4 regions of the Streptomyces sp. NPDC057445 genome follow, and region 4 is predicted to be linked to each of the others. Evidence: riboswitches for the same ligand, from Rfam matches in the RefSeq annotation. Region 4 holds a riboswitch; each other region holds the start of a gene.
What was found. Region 4 has a riboswitch for cobalamin ahead of ACFU5O_RS34190 (acyl-CoA thioesterase). Riboswitches for the same ligand answer to the same signal wherever they lie in the genome.
Positions count from the first base shown of each region.

Region 1: another riboswitch for cobalamin. It lies ahead of metE (5-methyltetrahydropteroyltriglutamate--homocysteine S-methyltransferase); the one in region 4 lies ahead of ACFU5O_RS34190 (acyl-CoA thioesterase).
Region 2: another riboswitch for cobalamin. It lies ahead of cobN (cobaltochelatase subunit CobN); the one in region 4 lies ahead of ACFU5O_RS34190 (acyl-CoA thioesterase).
Region 3: another riboswitch for cobalamin. It lies ahead of ACFU5O_RS27220 (cobalamin biosynthesis protein); the one in region 4 lies ahead of ACFU5O_RS34190 (acyl-CoA thioesterase).

Region 1 covers NZ_JBHVDH010000036.1:217-4,403, forward strand. The annotation lists gene metE (5-methyltetrahydropteroyltriglutamate--homocysteine S-methyltransferase) at 1-2,145, opposite strand, end outside; cobalamin riboswitch at 2,320-2,542, opposite strand; gene ACFU5O_RS35910 (peptidylprolyl isomerase) at 3,051-3,545, shown strand; gene ACFU5O_RS35915 (SDR family NAD(P)-dependent oxidoreductase) at 3,773-4,187, shown strand, end outside.
Region 2 covers NZ_JBHVDH010000006.1:127,246-131,432, reverse strand. The annotation lists gene ACFU5O_RS16295 (precorrin-8X methylmutase) at 1-138, opposite strand, end outside; gene ACFU5O_RS16290 (cobalamin biosynthesis protein CobG) at 135-1,424, opposite strand; cobalamin riboswitch at 1,483-1,617, shown strand; gene cobN (cobaltochelatase subunit CobN) at 1,656-4,187, shown strand, end outside.
Region 3 covers NZ_JBHVDH010000016.1:63,285-67,471, forward strand. The annotation lists gene ACFU5O_RS27210 (anion permease) at 1-963, shown strand, start outside; gene ACFU5O_RS27215 (hypothetical protein) at 980-1,201, shown strand; cobalamin riboswitch at 1,326-1,477, shown strand; gene ACFU5O_RS27220 (cobalamin biosynthesis protein) at 1,508-2,488, shown strand; gene ACFU5O_RS27225 (cobyric acid synthase) at 2,485-4,056, shown strand.
Region 4 covers NZ_JBHVDH010000029.1:16,194-20,380, reverse strand. The annotation lists gene ACFU5O_RS34205 (hypothetical protein) at 1-240, shown strand, start outside; partial or broken gene ACFU5O_RS34200 (short-chain fatty acyl-CoA regulator family protein) at 919-1,134, shown strand; gene ACFU5O_RS34195 (cobalamin-binding protein) at 1,166-2,089, opposite strand; cobalamin riboswitch at 2,308-2,533, shown strand; gene ACFU5O_RS34190 (acyl-CoA thioesterase) at 2,578-3,024, shown strand; gene ACFU5O_RS34185 (ABC transporter substrate-binding protein) at 3,424-4,187, shown strand, end outside.

The DNA.
Region 1 (4,187 bases), on a different contig from region 4:
GGCCGGTACGCGGGGTGAGTGGATGTCGTACACGCCCGGTCCGACCTCCCGCGGGTAGCCCGCCGTGGCGAGTTCACCGGCGACCTGCATATGGGACCGGGCGGCTTCCAGGCTGATGACATCGGCGTCCAGGTCCTCGATCGCCTGGAGAATGTCGCCGAACTCGGCGTAGCACATGTGCGTGTGGATCTGGGTGCCGGGCCGGACGCCGCCGGTGGTGAGGCGGAACGCCTCTGTCGCCCAGTCCAGATAGCGGGGCCGGTCGGCAGCCCGCAACGGGAGGGTCTCGCGCAGGGCCGGTTCGTCGACCTGGATGACCGACGTGCCCGCGGACTCCAGATCGGTGACCTCGTCGCGCAGGGCCAGCGCCACCTGGCGTGCGGTGTCGCCGAGCGGCTGGTCGTCGCGGACGAAGGACCAGGCGAGCATGGTGACCGGGCCGGTGAGCATGCCCTTGACCGGCCGGTCGGTGAGCGACTGGGCGTACAAGGTCCAGCGCACGGTCATCGGCCCGGAGCGGGAGATGTCGCCGGCGAGGACCGGCGGGCGGACGTAGCGGGTGCCGTACGACTGGACCCAGCCGTGCTGGGTGGCGAGGTAGCCCGTCAGCTGTTCGGCGAAGTACTGCACCATGTCGTTGCGTTCAGGCTCGCCGTGCACCAGGACGTCGATCCCGGCCTTCTCCTGGAAGGCGATGTTTTCCGCGATCTCGGCCCTGATGCGCTTCTCGTAGCCGGTGGTGTCGGTCCGGCCGGCGCGCAGGTCGGCGCGGGCGGACCGCAGTTCAACGGTCTGCGGGAACGAGCCGATGGTGGTGGTCGGCAGCAGCGGCAGGCCGAGATGGGCGCGCTGCGCCGCGGTCCGCTCGGCGTACGGCTGGGCGCGGCGTCCGTCGACGTCGGTGACGGCCGCCGTCCGGGCCCGTACGGCCGGGTCATGGGTGATCGCGGAGCCGGCCCGGGAGGCGAGATCGGCCCGGTTGGCGGCGAGTTCGGCGGCGATCGTGTCGGTGCCCTGGGTCAGGCCCTTGGCAAGCGTGACGATCTCCGCGCTCTTCTGCCTGGCGAATGCCAGCCAGCGCAGGATCTGCGGGTCGATGTCCCGCTCGCCCGCGGTGTCCAGCGGAACGTGGAGGAGCGAGCAGGAGGCGGCGACATCGACCTGGCCCGCGAGGCCCAGCAGGGTGGCGAGGGTGGTGAGGGACTTCTCGTAATCGTTGATCCAGATGTTGCGGCCGTCCACCACGCCGGCGACCAGGCGCCTGCCCGGCAGCCCGCCGACCGCGGCGAGATCGTCGAGGTTGGCGGCGGCCGGACCGGTGAAGTCGAGCGCGAGGCCGTCGACGGGGGTCCTGGCCAGGACCGGCAGTGCCTCACCGAGCCGGTCGAAGTAGGAGGCGACCAGCAGACGCGGCCGGTTCTCGAGTCCGCCGAGGTCCCGGTACGCCCTGGCGACGGCGTTCAGCTCGGCGGGGGTGCGGTCCTGAACGAGTGCGGGTTCGTCAAGCTGCACCCACTCGGCGCCCGCGGCCTTCAGGTCCGACAGCACATCGGCGTACACCGGAAGCAGACGGTCCAGCAGGGTCAGCGGCTCGAAGTCCGCGGGGACGCCGGGGGCGGGCTTGGCCAGCAGCAGATAGGTGACCGGCCCGACGAGCACGGGGCGCGGGGTGAGACCGAGCGCGAGCGCCTCGGCCAGCTGGGCGACCTGCTGGGTGGAGTCGGCGGAGAAGTCGGTGTCGGGGCCGAGCTCCGGGACCAGGTAGTGGTAGTTGGTGTCGAACCACTTGGTCATCTCGAGCGGGGCCACGTCCTGCGTGCCGCGAGCCATGGCGAAGTAGCCGTCCAGGGGTTCCGCGGCGACGGCGGCCCGGTGGCGCTCGGGGATCGCGCCGAGCATCACGCTGGTGTCGAGAACGTGGTCGTAGTACGAGAAGTCGCCGGTGGGCACCTCGTGGACGCCGGCTTCGGTCAGTTGCCGCCAGTTGGCCCGGCGCAGTGCGGACGCGGTGTCCCGGAGGGCGTCGGCGGTGACGCGGCCCTTCCAGTAGCCCTCGATCGCCTTCTTCAGTTCCCGGTTGCGCCCCTGCCGGGGATAGCCGTACACGGTGGCCCGTGCGTCCACGGTCGCTGACTTGCTGGTCACGGAACTCTCCTTCGCGAGCATGTCTCCGATATGACCCCGGGACAGGTCGAGAGCGCGAAGGAACGGCGCACCGGGCGGCCGGTGTTGCTGCCGCCACCTGGTGTGTACTCCCCGGACTTTCGTCCGGGGTGCTCCCAACCCGCCCTCGAGGTCACCGGGATCTCCGCGCGCGTACGTCGCGTGCGGGCAACGGGCAGGTCTTCGGACTCGCGGGCACATCTGCCGGTCTCCCGGCGGACACCTACTGGCCGTCGCTTCCCGGACCCGGGCGGGCCCAGTGCGTATGACGGCGGTCGTTCCCACTCACCGCTGCGGGGCAGTCCCGGATTCCCACCGGGTTCCCTCTTACGACGCGCCTGCCTGGCGGACAGGGCGAACCAGCTGCACGAGCCAGACTATGCGCTACGAGCGCACGTGTGGACACCACCGGTGGGAAGACGCCCGCCATCGGCGGGGCCGCTCGCTCCGGCACCGCTTCCCGTCCGTTCCGGCGGACCTGGTCCCGACAGGTGCGACGCGACCTCTCGGCATGGGCCTGCCACGTCCACGGATCGCGACGGCCGACCACGAGCCGTGCCGCCGTCCCCGGACGCCGCCGTGCGGTCGCGGCGCGCCTTCCGGACACCGGCAGCGACCGCTGCACCGCTGCACCGCTCCAGGACCCTGCCCCGGCAGCCGGCGCGATGGAACCGGCACTCGGCCGGACCGATGCCGACTCCTGGAAGAACCTTTTCCGTGGGCCTCTCCCCGTCCCGAGCGGCGCTGCCGGGCATCCGTCGACGGCCGGTGCTTCCGGCCCGACTCCGGCCTTCGCGGGGAGCCGACCGAGAGTCACGGGGTCCCACCGGTCCTTCTCACGGTGGGTCCGATGTGAGATCTGTGACCGCGGGTGTCAGGATGAAGCCATGAGTAACGTTTTCTTCGACATCACCATTGACGACAAGCCCGCAGGCCGGATCGTCTTCGAGCTGTTCGACGACGTGGTCCCCAGGACCGCCAAGAACTTCCGCGAGCTCGCCACCGGCGAGCACGGCTACGGCTACGAGGGCTCTTCGTTCCACCGCGTCATCCCCGACTTCATGCTGCAGGGCGGCGACTTCACCGCCGGCAACGGAACGGGCGGCAAGAGCATCTACGGCGAGAAGTTCGCCGACGAGAACTTCCAGCTCAAGCACACCAAGCCGGGCCAGCTCTCCATGGCCAACGCGGGCCCGAACACCAACGGCTCGCAGTTCTTCATCACCACCATCGTCACCGACTGGCTGGACAACAAGCACGTCGTCTTCGGCGAGGTCGTCGAGGGCATGGACATCGTCAAGCAGATCGAGGGCCTGGGCTCGCGCAGCGGCGCCCCCAAGGCGAAGATCACGATCGCCAAGTCGGGCGTCGTCGAGTCCTGATCCACGCGCGCGACGTCCGGGGCCGGGCACATTGCCTCCGCAGGTGCCGCCCGGCCCCGGTCCGCCGAATCGATCCTGGACATCCGGGCGTTGACGGTGGTTCGCGACCGGGCACCGCGGTCCGGGTTCGAGGCCCCCGGCGACAACGACCGTTCATTCGGATGAGATGCGGCGTCGACCCGGCCACGACTTGTCTTCGAGCGCACTTCAATTCGTAGGTTCGAGGCATGGCAACTCCACAGCACAGGATCGAATCGGGCTTCGGCGCCCGAAGCACCGCACAGGACGTTGTGCGCGGCATCGACCTCACAGGAAAACTGGCGATCGTCACCGGCGGCTATTCGGGCCTCGGACTGGAGACGGCACGGGCGCTTGCCGGTGCCGGCGCCGCCGTCCTGGTGCCCGCCCGGCGTCCCGCGGTCGCCAGGGAAGCTGTCGGTGGTATCGACGGCGTGGAGGTCGATGAACTGGATCTCTCGGATCTCGAGAGCGTCCGTCGCTTCACCGAGCGCTTCATCGCCTCCGGCCGCACCATCGACCTGATGATCAACAACGCCGGGATCATGGCCTGCCCGGAGACGCGGGTCGGACCGGGCTGGGAGGCACAGTTCGCGACCAACCACCTCGGCCACTTCGCCCTCG
Region 2 (4,187 bases), on a different contig from region 4:
GTGGATCATCCGCACCGCGACCTGGCTGATGTCGGCCGGAAGCGCGGCGAGGTCGGCCTCTGCGCGGATGGTGGCAAAGGACTGGCGGTAGATCTCCGCGCCGTCCTTCTCGTAGTCGAACACTCTGCTCCTGCTCATTTCGTCGTCGTGCGGGTTCGGACGGTGGCGATGGTGTCGGCGAGCTGCGCGCGCGACGGTACGGGTACGGCGGCGCCGTGCACGGTCACCCGGTACGCGCCGTCCGCGGTGGCCACGACGTCCACGTACTCCCCCTGCGGACGACCGCACCGCCGCTCGCAGCCCGACCAGTACACGGGCAGCCCGCCCCGGCCCGGTGTCGCGTCGGCCCGTACGTCGGCCAGGGACTTGGCGCACCCGGGCCGGCCGGTGCAGGCGCCGACGCCGTACCAGGGGGAGTCAGGGCCGGTGATCAGCCCCGCGTCGTCGAGCTGCGTGAGCCGCGTCCCGGCCGCCGCCCGGTCCGCGAAGCCGGGCACGACGACCCCGCGCCAGGGGGTGAGGCGTACGTCGCCCTCGGGCGCGGGAAGCAGCGCGCGCGCCTGCGCCGCCGTGAGCCGCCCGAGCGGGGCGGCGACGGAAAGGGCCCAGGCGGCGGGGCCTTGAACGATCCCGGGCGGCGGACCGGCCCGATGTGTGCCCGGCAGCGGCGGACGGGCAGCGCTGTCGGCAGTCGTTCGCCCTACGGGTTCGATGCCCGCACCCCGCAGATACGCGTCCACCGCCATGTCCTGCCCGGCGGGTAGCTCCCGTACCCGCCACGCCCCGGTGCCCGCCGCCTCTGCCGCGGCGAGGAACGCCTCTGCGGCCGCGACGGCCGCCCGCGGGGCGTCGGCGGCGCGGACGGGAAAGGTCCCCGGTCCGATCCGTACGACGGCGGTACCGCCCGGCTCTGCGAGCAAGGTCACATCCGCGCCCAGACCCGCCACATCGCCCCGCCCGTCGTCCAGGGCGAACAGGAAGCGGCCGGAGAGTCCCGCCGCCCGCTCGCTCGCGCACAGCAGCTCGTCCAGCTCCCGCGCCCACAACTGCACGTCGGCGCAGCCGAGTCCGTCGAGTCCGGCGAGAGGCGAGGCCATGACGTTGCGCACCCGCTCATGGGTGTCGGAGGGGAGCAGCCCGGCCTCCCGGAGCAGCGCCGCGAGCCGTGCCCCGCATCCCTCGCCGAGGCCGCGCAGCTCCACGTTCCCACGGGAGGTGATGCTCAGCGCACCGTCGCCCAGCCGCTCCGCCGCGTCGACCAGCACAGATACCTGATGAGTCGTCAAAGTGCCCGCAGGCAGGCGGAGTCGGGCCAGGTGCCCGTCGTCCGCCGCATGCAGCCGCAGTGCGCCGGGGCAGGCGTCGTCCCGGTCCCGTATGCGAGGTTCGCCCGGGTCCGGGGGTGTTGTCGGTGTGGGCGGCATGGCGGCGAGCATACCGACGTCCTTCCAGGTGGCCGCCCTGCAGCCGGGCGGCAGCCTCTACTATGCAAACGGCACAGGGTCCCAGGACCCTAGGGAGGAAGCCCGGTGCGAATCCGGCGCGGTCCCGCCACTGTCAGCCAGGCCTCACCCCGAGGTCCGGTGAGCCAGGAACTCCCGCCGTCCTCACGACCACCCGGGGCGCGGACACCCCGAGGAAGGCCTGCGCACGCGATGACGCACGCGACGATCCTGCTGCTGTCGACCTCCGACACCGACCTGCTCAGCGCACGCGCGGCTGCGGGTCCGGTCGGGTACCGCTTCGCCAACCCCTCCCGCCTCCCGCTCGAGGACCTCCCCGGCCTGCTGGACGGCGCCGACCTCGTGGTCGTACGCCTCCTCGGCGGCATCCGCGCCTGGCAGGAGGGCCTCGACATCCTGCTCGCCCAGCAGAAGCCCGTCGTGGTCCTCACCGGTGAACAGGCCCCCGACGCCCAGCTGATGGAGGCGTCCACCGTCCCCATCGGCATCGCCGCAGAGGCGCACGCCTACCTCGCGCACGGCGGCCCGGACAATCTGGAACAGCTCGCCCGGTTCCTGTCCGACACGGTCCTGCTGACGGGTCACGGCTTCGAGCCCCCGGCCCCCGCGCCCACATGGGGCCACCTGGACCGCGAGGCGAGGAGCACCGACGGACCGACCGTCGCCGTGCTCTACTACCGCGCCCACCACATGAGCGGCAACACCGCGTTCGTCGGCACCCTCTGCGACGCCGTCGAGGACGCGGGCGCCCGGGCGCTCCCCCTCTACGTCGCCTCCCTGCGCGCCCCCGAGCCCGAACTCCTCGACCGGCTCCGCGGCGCCGACGCCGTCGTCACCACCGTCCTCGCCGCCGGCGGCACCCGGCCCGCAGAGGCACAGGCCGGCGGCGACGACGAGTCCTGGGACGCGGGCGCGCTCGCCGGGCTCGACGTACCTGTGCTCCAGGCCCTGTGCCTGACCGGATCGCGCAGCTCCTGGGAGGAGAACGACGAGGGACTGTCCCCGCTGGACGCCGCCAGCCAGGTCGCCGTGCCCGAGTTCGACGGGCGCCTCATCACCGTCCCGTTCTCCTTCAAGGAGATCGACGAGGACGGACTCCCGGCGTACGTCGCGGACCCCGAGCGTGCCGCCCGCGTCGCGGGGATCGCCGTGCGCCACGCCCGGCTGCGCCACATCCCGAACGCCGACAAGCGCCTCGCGCTCGTCCTGTCCGCGTACCCGACCAAGCACTCCCGGATCGGCAACGCCGTGGGCCTGGACACCCCCGCGTCCGCCGTCTCCCTCCTGCGCCGCCTGCGGTCGGAAGGCTACGACTTCGGTACGGAGGAGGTCCCGGGTCTCGAGTCCGGCGACGGCGACGAGCTGATCTACGCGCTCATCGAGGCGGGCGGCCACGACCAGGACTGGCTCACCGAGGAGCAGCTCGCCCGCAATCCGGTCCGCATCCCGGCGGCCGACTACAGGCGCTGGTACGCGACCCTGCCCGCCGAGCTGCGCGAGCACGTCGAGGAGCACTGGGGCCCGGCGCCCGGCGAGATGTTCCTGGACCGCTCCCGCAATCCCGAGGGCGACATCGTGCTCGCCGCCCTGCGCCGCGGAAACCTGGTCATCGTCATCCAGCCCCCGCGCGGCTTCGGCGAGAACCCGATCGCGATCTACCACGATCCCGATCTGCCGCCCTCCCACCACTATCTCGCCGCCTACCGCTGGATCGCGGCCCCGCAGACGACTGGGGGTACCTCCCAGGCCGAAGGCTCTGGGGGAGGCTTCGGCGCCGACGCGATGATCCACCTCGGCAAGCACGGCAACCTGGAGTGGCTGCCCGGCAAGAACGCCGGCCTGTCCGCCGCCTGCGCCCCGGACGCGGCGCTCGGCGATCTGCCGCTGATCTACCCGTTCCTGGTCAACGACCCGGGCGAGGGCACCCAGGCCAAGCGCCGTGTGCACGCCACCCTCATCGACCATCTCGTCCCGCCGATGGCCCGCGCCGACTCCTACGGCGACATCGCGCGCCTGGAGCAGCTGCTCGACGAGTACGCGCAGATCTCCTCCATGGACCCGGCGAAGCTCCCGGCCATCCGCGCCCAGATCTGGACCCTGATCCAGGCCGCGAAGCTCGACCACGACCTGGGGCTCGACGACCGCCCCGACGACGACGGCTTCGACGACTTCCTGCTCCATGTCGACGGCTGGCTGTGCGAGGTCAAGGACGCCCAGATCCGCGACGGTCTGCATGTCCTCGGCGGCGCGCCGACCGGCCCCGAGCGGGTCAACCTCGTCCTGTCGATCCTGCGTGCCCGCCAGATCTGGGGCGGCACCACCGCCCTGCCCGGGCTGCGCGAGGCCCTCGGCCTCGACGAGTCCGCCGCCACCCGCACCACCGCCGACGAGGCGGAGGCAGCGGCCCGCACCCTGGTCGAGGCGATGGAGGCCGCCGACTGGGACCCGGCCGCCGTCGCGTCCGTGGCGGAGGGACACGGGCAGGCCGTCGCCGACATCCTCGACTTCGCCGCCCGCGAGGTCGTCCCGCGCCTGTCCGCCACGACCGACGAACTCGACCACGCGGTCCACGCGCTCAATGGCGGCTTCGTCCCCGCGGGCCCCTCCGGCTCCCCCCTGCGCGGCCTCGTCAACGTCCTGCCGACCGGCCGCAACTTCTACTCCGTCGACCCCAAGGCCGTCCCCTCGCGGCTCGCCTGGGAGACCGGCCAGGCCCTCGCCGAC
Region 3 (4,187 bases), on a different contig from region 4:
CTGCTGGGCCTGCCGTCCAGTTCCTCCCACGCGCTCTTCGGCGGTCTCATCGGTGCGGCCGTGATGTCCGCCGGTTTCTCCGCCGTCGACGGCGGCACCATCGTCACCAAGGTCCTGATCCCGGCCGTGGCCGCACCGGTCGTCGCCGGTCTCGCCGCGCTGTTCGCGACGAAGCTGACCTACAGGATCGGCAGCAGGGCCGACCAGAAGGCCACCGCCAAGGGCTACCGCGCCGGCCAGATCGCCTCCGCCGGACTCGTCTCCCTCGCCCACGGCACGAACGACGCGCAGAAGACCATGGGTGTCATCACCCTGGCCCTCGTCACCGGCGGCGTCCTCGTCCCGGGCTCGAACCCTCCGATGTGGGTCATCGTCTCCGCGGGCCTCGCGATCGCGCTCGGCACGTACCTGGGCGGCTGGCGCATCATCCGCACCATGGGCAAGGGCCTGACCGACCTCCAGCCGCAGCAGGGCTTCACCGCCCAGACCAGCGCCGCTACGGTCATCCTCGCCTCCTCGAACCTGGGCTTCTCGCTGTCCACCACCCAGTCCTGCTCCGGCGCCGTCATGGGCGCGGGCCTCGGCCGCAAGGGCGGTGTGGTCCGCTGGTCCACCGCGACCCGGATGTTCGTCGCCTGGGGCCTGACCCTGCCGGCCGCGGGTCTGGTCGGTGCCGCCGCCGAGTTCCTGACCAGTCAGGGCACTTGGGGCATCGCCGTCGTGGCGGTGCTGCTCCTCGCGGGCTCGGGCGTGATCTGGTCGCTCTCGCGCCGCAAGCCGGTCGACCACACGAACGTCACCGACGACGAGCTCACCGAGGCCGGTGCGGAGCCCGCGGGCGTCATCACCAACGCCATCGCGGCCGTCACCCCGCCGCCCACCGTCGCCGCGGCCGAGGAGCTCAAGGCCACCATCCCGGCCCCGGCCGGCGAGTCCAACCCCGCGCCCGCCGCCACGGTCTAAGGAAGAAACGAACCCCATGAAGATCGACTGGGCAGCTCTCGGCTCCGTCTTCGGCGTGAGCCTCGTCGTCACCGTCGCCCTGGTGGGCCTGTTCACCCTGGGCATCGTGGGCCTCGCCAAGCAGGAAGCCGCCTCGGCGCAGGGGGGCTCCGCGGCCCTCACCCGCACGGGCGCGTACGCCTGTTTCGCGCTCTGCGTGGCCGCGGTCGCGTACGGGATCTATCTGATCGTCGTCTGACGGTCGTACACCACCCTGTACGGCAGGAGCCGGGCCTCGTGGACGAGGTCCGGCTCCTGCCGTGTCCGGGGCCCTGTGTGGGACTCCGCACACTGTCCCTGCGCAGGTCAAAGGCGAGTTGACGGTTGTTCTCGACCATGGTGGACTTCCGGAGCCATTACGGCGGCAGAAGAGGAAGCCGGTGCGAATCCGGCGCGGTCCCGCCACTGTCACGGGTGCACTCCCCTCACCGGAGCACCCCGGAGCCAGGAACTCTCTCCCGCCGGTCACGTCGAGCCAGGGCGCGGACCCTGAGTGAGGACGAACATGCCTGCCGATCCGGGGGGCTGGGGGGATGTCTCCCCAGAGATCACTTTCGCGTGCGGTGCTGCTGCCGGACTCTTCGGCGACCTGCTTCTCGGCGATCCGCGCCGCGGGCATCCGGTCGCCGCGTTCGGCCGGACCGCCGCTGCCGTCGAACGGGTGCTGTGGCGCGACCACCGGGGTTGGGGCGCGCTGCACACCGCGTTGTGCGCCGGGGGCGCGGTCGCCGCGGGAGCGCTGGCCGCTGCCTCCGTACGCCGTTCCCGTACCGCCTCGTTCGCCCTGACGGCCGCCGCCACCTGGGCCGTCGTCGGTGGTACGTCGCTGGGCCGGGAGGCCGGGGCGATCGGGGGAGCACTGGCCGCCGGGGACCTCGAGGTCGCCCGCGAGCGGCTGCCGCATCTGTGCGGGCGTGACCCGCAGGCACTGGACGGCCCCGGGATCGCCCGCGCCGTCGTCGAGTCCGTCGCGGAGAACACCTCGGACGCGGTGGTCGGCGCGCTGGTGTGGGGCGCGCTCGGCGGGGTGCCCGGCCTCATCGGCTTCCGTGCCGTCAACACCCTGGACGCCATGGTGGGCCACAGATCCGCCCGCCACCGCAGGTACGGCTGGGCATCGGCGCGGCTCGACGACGCGGCGGGCTGGCCCGGCGCTCGCCTCACCGCCGGACTCGCGGTACTCGCGGGCGGAGATCCACGCGGCGCCGTACGCGCCTGGCGCGCCGATGCCGCGAAGCATCCGAGCCCCAACGCCGGTCCGGTGGAGGCGTCGTTCGCGGGGGCGCTCGGGGTAAGGCTCGGGGGGACGCTCTCGTACGGCGGACGGGTCGAGCACCGTCCCGTGCTCAACGCGGAGGGGCGCACGGTCGAGGTCACGGACATCGAGCGGGCGGTACGGCTCTCGCGGCGCGTGGGCGTCCTGGCCCTCGCGGTGTGCGCGGGCGCGCGGCTCGCATACGGGGCAACGAGGGGGAGGCGCACATGAGGGGCGGCGGACTGCTGGTCGCCGGGACCACGTCGGACGCGGGTAAGAGCGTCGTCACGGCGGGCATCTGCCGGTGGCTCGTGCGCCAGGGCGTGAAGGTCGCGCCCTTCAAGGGCCAGAACATGTCCCTCAATTCGTTCGTGACCCGCGAGGGAGCGGAGATCGGCAGGGCGCAGGCCATGCAGGCCCAGGCGGCGCGCGTGGAGCCCTCGGCGCTCATGAACCCCGTGCTGCTCAAACCGGGCAGCGACCGCTCCAGCCAGGTCGTGCTGATGGGCAGGCCGGTGGGCGAACTGAGCGCGCGCGGGTTCTTCGGGGGGCCCGGGCCCGCGGCGCAGCCGCATTCAGGCGGTGTGTCCCCGGGGAAAGTGCTGCACGGAGGCCGGCGGCAGGAGCTGTTCGAGCCCGTCGTGGAGTGCCTGGCGCAACTGCGCGACACCTACGACGCCGTCATCTGCGAAGGCGCCGGCAGCCCCGCCGAGATCAATCTGCGGCGTACCGACATCGTCAACATGGGCATCGCGCGCGCCGCGCGCCTGCCGGTGCTGGTGGTCGGGGACATCGACCGGGGCGGGGTCTTCGCGCAGTTCTTCGGTACGACGGCGCTGCTCGCGCCGGAGGACCAGGAACTGGTCGCGGGCTATCTGGTCAACAAGTTCCGGGGCGATGTGACGCTGCTGGAGCCGGGACTGGAGATGCTGCACGGGCTGACCGGACGGCGGACGTACGGCGTGCTTCCGTACGCGCACGGGCTCGGCATCGACGAGGAGGACGGCCTGCGCGTCTCCCTGCGGGGCGCCGTCCGCGAGTCCGTGACCTCGGCGCCGGTCGGTGAGGACGTCCTGCGGGTCGCGGTGTGCGCCGTGCCGCTGATGTCCAACTTCACCGACGTGGACGCCCTGGCGGCCGAACCGGGCGTCGTGGTGCGGTTCGTGGACCGCGCGGAAGAGCTCACCGACGCCGACCTGGTGATCGTTCCCGGCACCCGCGGGACCGTGAAGGCGCTCGCCTGGCTGCGCGAACGCGGACTCGCGGACGCGATCGCCCGGCGCGCGGCGGAGGGCAGGCCGGTGCTGGGGATCTGCGGCGGCCTCCAGGCCCTGGGCGAGCGCATCGAGGACGACGTCGAGTCACGTGCCGGTGCGGTCGAGGGCCTCGGGCTGCTGCCGCTGCGGGTGCGGTTCGCGCGCGAGAAGACCCTGGCGCGGCCCGTCGGTGAGGCGCTCGGCGAGCGGGTCGAGGGGTACGAGATCCACCACGGTGTCGCCGAAGTCCTGGGCGGCGAGCCCTTCCTGGACGGCTGCCGGGTGGGGGCGGTGTGGGGGACCCACTGGCACGGCTCGCTGGAGAGCGACGGCTTCCGGCGGGCGTTCCTCCGCGAGGTGGCCGCGGCGGCCGGGCGGCGTTTCGTGCCCGCGCCGGACACGAGCTTCGGCGCCCTGCGCGAGGAGCAGCTCGACCGGCTCGGAGACCTGATCGAGGAACACGCGGACACGGACGCGCTGCTGAAGCTCATCGAGTCGGGCCCGCCCGCCGGGCTGCCGTTCGTTCCGCCGGGGGCGCCGTGAGCGGGGCCCGCGGGATCCCGGCGTGCGCGGGGAGGGCTCTTCCACCCCGGACCCGGGAGCGTCGGACGGCGGGCCGTGCCCGCACAGGCAGGGCCAAGGGCGCCGGCGTGGCGCACATCCCCCACAACTCC
Region 4 (4,187 bases):
GAAGCCATCATGAAGGCTCTGTACGAGACCACGGAAGGCAATCGCCTCCTCGGTGTCACCGGGACGAAGCTGCGCGACGACCTCGAGGTCCCTGAGCAGGATCTGGCCGCCGCCTGCGCATACCTGGAGGGCGAAGGACTCGTCACCGTCGACTGGGCCCGGGGAAACACACCCACGATGGTCACACTGACACACCAGGGAATCCTGCTCATGGAGGCCGAAGAGGAAGGACGCGGCTGACACGGCGCGGCCTCACCCGGTCAGGGACCTGAGCGACCCAAAAAGATCGCTTATGCCAGAAACGCACCTCGGACATACGATGGTGAGTGGGCCGGTGCACTCTCACGTGCAACCGACCCGGAAGGGCGGCCCCGGTGTGTAAACGCCGGGGCCGTTGCGCACGGTCGGTGCGACGGCAGCGAACAGGGCCGGAGTGAGCCGCCCGGAGGCGCCGGCAGCGTGTGCCGCACGGCAGACGAAGGAGGCCCGGCAGCCGCGCCCCCCACCGACGAGACCACTTCCCATGACCCCATGTCGACGCACCCGCCCCCGTGGCCTCAGCGCCGCTGACGGCAGTCCGGGAGCTGGCAGCCGGCCACCGGCGTATCCGTGCGCCTCGCCGAAGCGGGAGCCACCGTCCAGTCTCGTAGGCCCAATTCGCTGATGGAGCAGTGCAGTCGTGCATACGATTCGTCTGCTCCCATCCCGATCCGGAGCGACAACCGAATGCGTACGCGACTGTCATGGTCTGCAGCGTGGAGCCTCGAGCCTGGCCCACGCGAAGCCGGCACGCCCCAACGCCCCGATCAAAGTGGGCCTCACCGTGCAGGGCCCCGACGGAACCCTCTTCAAGGGCAGCATCAGGACGAAGGGGCACAACGGGATCCTGCCGGGCTCGCGTGCCCGGCGCCGCGTCGCCTCGGCTGCGAGGTCCGCCACGCCTCCCGGCTCGTCTACTCCGACGGGCTGGACCTCGACAACACCTCCGCGGCCACCCCGATCGGGATGGGCTGCCGGGTCTGCGAACGCCTCGACTGCCCGCAACGCGCCGTACCGCCCCTGGGCCGGCCGCTGACCATCGACGAGAACAGCAGCACCTTCGTTCCCTATCCCGTCGCGGACACGCAGAACTGAGCACCCGGCGCCGCGGCACGTTCCGCCGCCGTTACGCGCGCAGCCGTCGGGCCTCCTGCGGGGTCACGGGCTCTCCCGCCCGGACGGAGTGCAGGACATGGGCCAGGACCTCCGCCCCTCTGACCACCCTGGGACCCGGCCGGTTGAAGTAGGCCGGACCGTCGAGGATCCACGCCTCGCCCCTGCGTACGGCCGGCAGATCGTCCCAGCCCGGAAGCGACGTGAGCAGATCGCTCTCTTGCAGTGTGCGCTCGGGGGCGAACCCGCACGGCATGACGAGGACGACGTCCGGACGTGCGGCACGTACCGCGTCCCACTCCATGGGCTTGGTGTGTTCGCCCGGCGACGCCAGCAGCGGCTGCCCGCCGGCGCAGGCGATCTGCTCGGGAACCCAGTGGCCGGCAGGCCAGAGCGGATCGAGCCATTCGACGGCCACCACGCGGGGCCGCGGCAGCCCGGCGGTCAGCCGTTCCACCTTCGCCAGTCGCTCACGCAGTTCCGATCGCCGCTGTTCGGCCCGCTCGGGTACGCCCAGCAGCGCACCCACCCGGACCAGGCAGTCCAGCACATCGCCCAGGGTCCGGGGCTCCAGGCTCAGCACCCTGGGCCCGGGCCCGCCGTCCAGCACCCGTACGGCCCGGGACACCCCGCTGTACGACACCGCGCACACGTCGCACACGTCCTGGGTGAGGACCACGTCGGGGGCGAGCTCCGTGAGGGCGGCGGTGTCCAGGGTGTAGAGCGAGGAACCCGAGTGCGCCGCCCCGCCCACCGCGTCGGAGATCTCCCGGCTGCTGAGCGCGTCCGCCGAGAACTGCGCGGCGGTGACCACGGGGACGGCCTCCACATCGCGGGGCGGCCAGTCGCATTCGTGCGTGCGGCCCACCAGGTCGCCGATCAGACCGAGCTCGGCCACGATGTCGGTGGCTGCAGGGAGCAGCGAAACGATGCGCATCCTCCGACCCTAGGGTCTTTCGTCCGGATCGGGCCGGATCGGTGAGAGGGGTCCGGCGGACGAGAGAGCCGGGACCCGGCCGTGCCGGACGGCGGGGTGAGTCGGTGGTTGACTCCTGCGCCCCAAGAGGCGAGCCGTGCGGGGCGGAGAGGGCGGGGAAGGAAGGCAGCCGGTCCGGCTTCGCCGGTCGGGCTGGTCGGGCTCGTCGCGGGAGCGGATACCCTGGCGCTGCAGCTGGTTCGCGCCCGTCAGCCAGGCGGGATGCGTCGTAAGAGGGAACCCGGTGGGAATCCGGGACTGCCCCGCAGCGGTGAGCGGGAACGACCGCCGTCATACGCACTGGACCCGGATGGGTCCGGGAAGCGACGGCCAGTAGGTGCCTCGTCCTTATGGACAGGGGCGTGCCCGCGAGTCCGAAGACCTGCCGCTGCCCGTACGCCACTGGTGCGTGCGGTGCCGCTTGCCGCGACTCGCGAAGGAGAGTTGACGTGGCCGACCGAACCGCCACCCTGCCCGCGCCTGCCACCCGCAAGGCCCCGGCCGATTCCCGGGTGACCCTCGCACACATCATGAGCGAGCACGACACCAATCTGTACGGCACCATCCATGGCGGCATGGTGATGAAGCTGATCGACGACGCAGCCGCGGCCGCTGCCGGGCGTCACGCCGACGGGCCCGCCGTGACCGTCTCGGTCGACCGGCTGACGTTCATCTCCCCGGTCCGGGCAGGTGATCTTCTGAGCGTGCATGCCGAACTGGAGCGCGCCGGGCGGACGTCCATGACCGTTGCGGTCCGGGTGACCCCCGAGCGGTGGAACGCCTCAGGCCCCGTCGCCGAAGTGGCCACCGGGCGGCTGACGTTCGTCGCGATCGACACCGACGGCAGACCGCGTAGCGTTCCGGCACTCGATACCGCGGTCGCCGACGGACCCTGAGCCGTCCGTCCCTACCGTGACTCCGCACGGGGCGGCCGCGCCTCCGCCCCGTCCGGAATCGCGCCCGCACGCACGGGACGTGGCTCGTTGCTCCGCCTTCGGGCGTGGTCGAAGCCGTTGGTTCCGGAACCCCCGCGCGGGCGCTTCCACCCGGCACGCCGCCTTTCGTCAGGCGAGCCACGGCCCAGGTAGCGGGAGCGGCGGGAGTCGGTCACGAGCACAACCGTCGTGCCTCGGTGAGCCCCCTTCGGGTCCCGACCGAGACTATTGCCCATTATTCGTAGTTGCATAGGGTTCGCGAGATGCGACGAACGAGTGCGGGTTCGTGTCCCCGACACGGCTCGCCCGCTCCGCGACGTGCGCCGGCCACCGGCCCACCGCGGTGAGAGGAACCACGGAATGAAGAACAGGCTCCGGCTGTCCTTGCTGCTGGCCCCGGCCACGGCTCTGTTGGTGGCGGGCTGCGGGAGCGCCGCCCCGCAAGACGCCCCATCGACGGATTCGGCCGCCAAGGGCTTTCCGGTCACGGTGTCCAACTGCGGTGTGAAGACCACCTATCAGCGCGCGCCACAGCGAGCGGTGTCGCTGAACCAGCACGCGACCGAGGTGATGCTCGCGCTCGGGCTGGAGAAGTCGATGGTGGGCACCGGCTACCTCGACGACAAGATCCTGCCGGAGTACCGGGCCGCCTACGACGGACTCAAGGTTCTGTCCAAGGAGTACCCGTCCTTCGAGGCACTCCTGACCGCCGAACCGGACTTCGTCTACGGCGGGTTCGCCAGCACCTTCGACGAGAAGGAGGGTCGCAGCCGCGCCGCGTTCACCAAGGCCGGGATCAACACCCACCTCAACATCGAGGAATGCTCCTCCGGGCCCGTGACGATGGACAAGATGGACGAGGAGATCCGGGCCCTCGGCAAGATCTTCGGCGTCGCGGGCCGGGCGGAGCAGCAGGTCAAGAAGCTGCACGGCACGCTGGACGCCGTCGAGGAGAAGCTGTCCGGCGTCACCCCCACCAAGCTCTTCGTGTACGACAGCGGCGACAAGACCGCATTCACTGCAGGCGGTACGGGCATAGGCAACGAGATGATCAAGCAGGCCGGCGGAGTCAATCTCTTCGCCGACGTGGACAAGGCGTTCGGCGACGTATCGTTCGAGCAGGT